One region of the Dactylosporangium sp. NPDC050688 genome, then DNA from elsewhere that is predicted to be linked to it. Evidence: riboswitches for the same ligand, from Rfam matches in the RefSeq annotation. Region 1 holds a riboswitch; the other holds the start of a gene.
The links. A riboswitch is a leader RNA that binds a small molecule or an ion and turns the genes downstream of it on or off. The one in region 1 is predicted to bind cobalamin.
Positions count from the first base shown of each region.

Region 2: linked by a shared signal. The riboswitch ahead of AB0H83_RS30225 (VWA domain-containing protein) and the one ahead of cobN (cobaltochelatase subunit CobN) in region 1 are both predicted to bind cobalamin.

Region 1 covers NZ_JBFAIC010000109.1:17,180-19,373, forward strand. The annotation lists gene AB0H83_RS48965 (precorrin-3B synthase) at 1-514, opposite strand, end outside; cobalamin riboswitch at 560-746, shown strand; gene cobN (cobaltochelatase subunit CobN) at 785-2,194, shown strand, end outside.
Region 2 covers NZ_JBFAIC010000037.1:88,562-90,755, forward strand. The annotation lists gene AB0H83_RS30215 (hypothetical protein) at 1-59, opposite strand, end outside; gene AB0H83_RS30220 (copper resistance protein CopC) at 146-886, shown strand; cobalamin riboswitch at 1,103-1,227, shown strand; gene AB0H83_RS30225 (VWA domain-containing protein) at 1,285-2,194, shown strand, end outside.

The sequences.
Region 1 (2,194 bases):
TGGTGGGGGTGCCGGCCAGGACGAGGCGGTCGCCGTGCAGGCCGACGTCGCCACCGAGCGGGGTCACGTCGCCGCGCCCGTCGTCGAGCGTCACCAGGAACCGGCCCGGCAGCGCGGCGAGGGACGCGTCGGCGCACAGCCCGGCGTCGAACGCGGCCACCACCGGCCGCACGTCCAGCACGCCACGGCCGTCGCGGCCGGTCAGCGGGCTGGCGACGATGTTGCGGACCCGCTCGTGCGTCGCCGACGGCAGCAGCCCCGCCCCGGTCAGCCGGGCCGCCAGGTCGAGTTCCGCGCCCGGCCGCAGCGCCCTGACCTGCACGTTGCCCCGGGAGGTGAGCTCCAGGTCGGGGTCGCCGAGATCGAGGGCGGCGGCGCGCAGGACGGCGAGGGCATCCCGGCCGAGCCGGCCGCCGGGCAGCCGGACCCGCGCCAGTCCGCCGTCGGCCGCGGCATGGACCTGCACGGCGCCCGGGCACCGGTCCGGAGCGTCGCGTCCGCTGGCAGCCTGCACGGGCCGGATACTACTGCGCAGCTCGTCGCTTGACTCAAGTCAGCGGTGTCCAGGAGAGTTGGCGGTGCTGTACGGGCGACGAGTGGAGGAAGCCGGTGCGAGTCCGGCGCGGTCCCGCCACTGTGACCGGGGAGTGAGTCTCCGACTGAGGCCACTGGGCGCGAGCCCGGGAAGGCAGGAGACGAGCGCCGATCCGGGAGCCAGGAGACTTTCCGCCGCCCGACCTTTCCCGACCGACTTGGGGCGCGGACCCCGAGGGAGGACCCAGGCGTGATCCTGCTGCTGTCGACGTCCGACACCGACCTGCTCAGCGCCCGTGCCAGCGGCGCGGCGTTCCGGCTGGCCAACCCGTCGCGCACCGCCGTGGCGGACCTGCCGGCCCTGGCCGAGGGCGCCGACCTGGTCGTGGTGCGGTTCCTGGGCGGCTACCGGGACTGGCAGGAGGGCTTCGACGCGCTGCTGCGGCTGCCGCTGCCCGTGGTCCTGCTCGGCGGCGAGCAGCTGCCCGACGCCGAGCTGATGCGCCACTCGACGGTGCCCGCCGGGGTCGCCGCGGAGGCCCACGCGTATTTCGCCGAGGGCGGCCCGGCCAACCTCGCCGAGCTGCACAAGTTCCTGTCCGACACGGTCCTGCTGACCGGGCACGGGTTCGCCCCGCCGGCGCGGACCCCGGCGTGGGGACTGCTGGAGCGGGCGACGACCGCCGACGGCCCGACCGTCGGCGTCATCTACTACCGGGCGCACCATCTGGCCGGCAACACCGCGTTCGTGGAGACGCTCTGCGACGCGATCGAGGACGCCGGCGGCCGGGCGCTGCCCGTGTTCGCCTCGTCGCTGCGCACCGCCCCGCCGCAGCTGCTGGAGACGCTGCGGCAGGCCGACGCGCTCGTCGTCACCGTCCTGGCCGCGGGCGGCACCCGGCCCGCCGACGCGCAGGCCGGCGGCGAGGACGAGGCGTGGGACGTGGGCGCCCTGGCCGCGCTGGACGTGCCGATCCTGCAAGGGCTCTGCCTGACCAGCGCCCGCGACACCTGGGACGCCAACGACGACGGCCTGTCGCCGCTCGACACGGCCACGCAGGTCGCGATCCCCGAGTTCGACGGCCGGATCATCACGGTGCCGTTCTCGTTCAAGGAGGTCGACGCCGACGGGCTCACCGTCTACGTCGCCGACCGGGAGCGGGCCGGCCGGGTCGCCGGGATCGCCGTCGGGCACGCCCGGCTGCGGCACCTGCCCGCCTCGCAGCGCAAGGTCGTGCTGATGCTCAGCGCGTACCCGACGAAACACGCGCGGATCGGCAACGCGGTGGGGCTCGACACGCCCGCGAGCGTGGTCCGGCTGCTGGCGGCCATGCGCGAGCAGGGTTACGTGGGCGCCGGCGGCTTCCCGAAGGACGGCGACGCGCTGATGCACACGCTCATCGCCGCCGGCGGGCAGGACGTCAACTGGCTCACCGAGGACCAGCTGCGGGGCAACCCGATCAGGATCTCCGCCGCCAAGTACCGGGCCTGGTTCCAGACGCTGCCGGCGGACCTGCGCGAGGCGATGGAGCGGCACTGGGGGCCGGCGCCCGGCTCGCTGTTCGTCGACACCTCGCACGACCCCGACGGCGAGATCGTGCTCGCCGCGCTGCGCGAGGGCAACGTGGTGGTGATGGTGCAGCCGCCGCGCGGCTTCGGC
Region 2 (2,194 bases), on a different contig from region 1:
GCCAGGAGCGCCAGGAGGCACACGGCGGCGGCGGTGGTGGTGGCGCGGGCGGCAGGCACGAAGGAGGCTCCCGGGGCGGCGGGGTTCGTCAGGATCGTGAATTTAGCGTCTTGTCGGCTATGGGGGAACCCGGCATCATGTGCCGATGCGATCGGGCAGCGTCATTGCGGTCAATGCCGTCAGGGTTGCGGTGCTGGCCGTCGTCGCGGCGCTCGGCCTCGTGGTGACCGCGGTGCCCGCCGCCGCGCACGGGCAGCTGGCCATGTCGGACCCCGTCCAGGACAGCACGGTCGACCAGCCGCGGGCCGACGTGGCGCTGTACTTCACCGAGCAGCCGGCGTCCTTCGCGTGGTTCACCGTGACCGCCCCGTCCGGGCAGCGGGTCGACGGCGGCTGGCGCGGCGGGGAGCCCAAGCGCCTCGACAAGCCGGTCCAGGAGTACTTCCTCGTCGACGGCAAGTTCGAGCCGAAGGTCTACAACACCGGCTTCCCGGCGCTGGTGGCCGTCTCGCACTGGCCGGAGCAGGGTTTGTACGTCGTGGCGTACCAGTCGGTCGCCTCCGACGGCGAGGCGGTGAAGGGGCAGCTGCGGTTCACGTACGGCGGGCCGGTGACGCCGGCGCCGGCGGGCTGGACCGCCCCGACGGCCGGGCCGTCCGAGGCGCTGACCCGGGCGCTGAGCAAGGAGAGCGCGCCAGCGGCCGCGGCACCCACCGCCGGCCCCCAGCAGGCCGCGCCGCCGCCCGCCCCGGCGACCCCGTTCGTGCTCACCGACTGGCTGATCCCGGCGCTGCTCATCGTGGGCGTCGGCGCGATGGTCTGGCTCGCCGCCCGCCGCGCTCCAGTGCCGCCGGAGAAGAAACGCCGCAAGGCCGCCCTCCGGTAAAGCCTTGGGTAAGGCCCTCCGAGCGGCTGCGTCTCCGCGCCCAGCCGGGCCGGTTTGGCCGCCTTCCCCGCCCGGCGCAGCACGGCACACAGGACGGCGTGCGCCGCGGTCCTCCACACGTCCCCTGTTCGGCCCCGCGCGCCGCCGGCCAAGGATTTGGGTCACGTTGACGTCACTGGGAGCCCTGGGACAGGATGAACCCCGAGCGGTCACAGGGAGGAACCCAGTGCGATTCTGGGACGGTCCCGCCACTGTGACCGGGGAGTCGTCCTCCAGCGCACGGGCCACGGCCACAGGTCGGAAGGTCGGGGGACGGCGGCGATCCGGGAGTCAGGAGACTCCGGCCGCTCGTGCTCCATGACCCAGCGGGCGCGGACCCGCTCGAGGAGGATGTGCCCGTGACGTCGCCGTATCCGTTCTCGGCCGTGGTCGGCCTGCCCGACCTGCGCCTCGCGCTGCTGCTCACCGCCGTGTCCCCGGCGATCGGCGGGGTGCTCGTCCGGGGTGAGAAGGGCACCGCCAAGTCGACCGTCGTGCGGGGCCTCGCCACGCTGCTGCCGGAGGTCGACGTCGTCGCCGGCTGCCGGTTCGCCTGCGACCCCGCCGCGCCGGACCGGTCCTGCCCCGACGGCCCGCATCCGGTGGACGCGCCCCTGAGCAGCGCCGTGCGCCGCCGGTCCGCCCTGGTCGAGCTGCCCGTCGGTGCCACCGAGGACCGGGTCGTCGGCACCCTCGACCTGCAGCGGGCCCTCGGCGACGGGGTCAAGGCCTACGAGCCCGGCCTGCTCGCCGCCGCCCACCGCGGCGTGCTCTACGTCGACGAGGTCAACCTCCTGCCCGACCATCTCGTCGACCTGCTCCTCGACGCCGCCGCGATGGGCCGCGCCCACGTCGAGCGCGACGGGGTCTCCGTCCAGCATGCCGCCAGGTTCCTGCTCGTCGGCACCATGAACCCGGAGGAGGGCGAGCCGCGCCCGCAGCTCGTCGACCGGTTCGGCCTGGTCGTCGGGGTGACGTCGCCGACCACCGCCGCGCCCCGGGCCGAGGTGGTGCGGCGGCGGCTGGCGTACGAGCACGACCCCGAAGCCTTCGCGGCCCGCTTCGTCGAGGAGGACGCCGCCCTCGCCGCCCGCATCGCCGCCGCCCGGCGGGCGCTGCCCGGGGTGTCGCTGCCGGACCGCCAGCTCGACCGCATCGCGCGGATCTGCCTGGCGTACCGGGTCGACGGGCTGCGCGCCGACATCGTGGTGGCCCGCACCGCGGTCGCGCTGGCGGCCTGGCACGGCCGGACCGTGGTGACGAAGGACG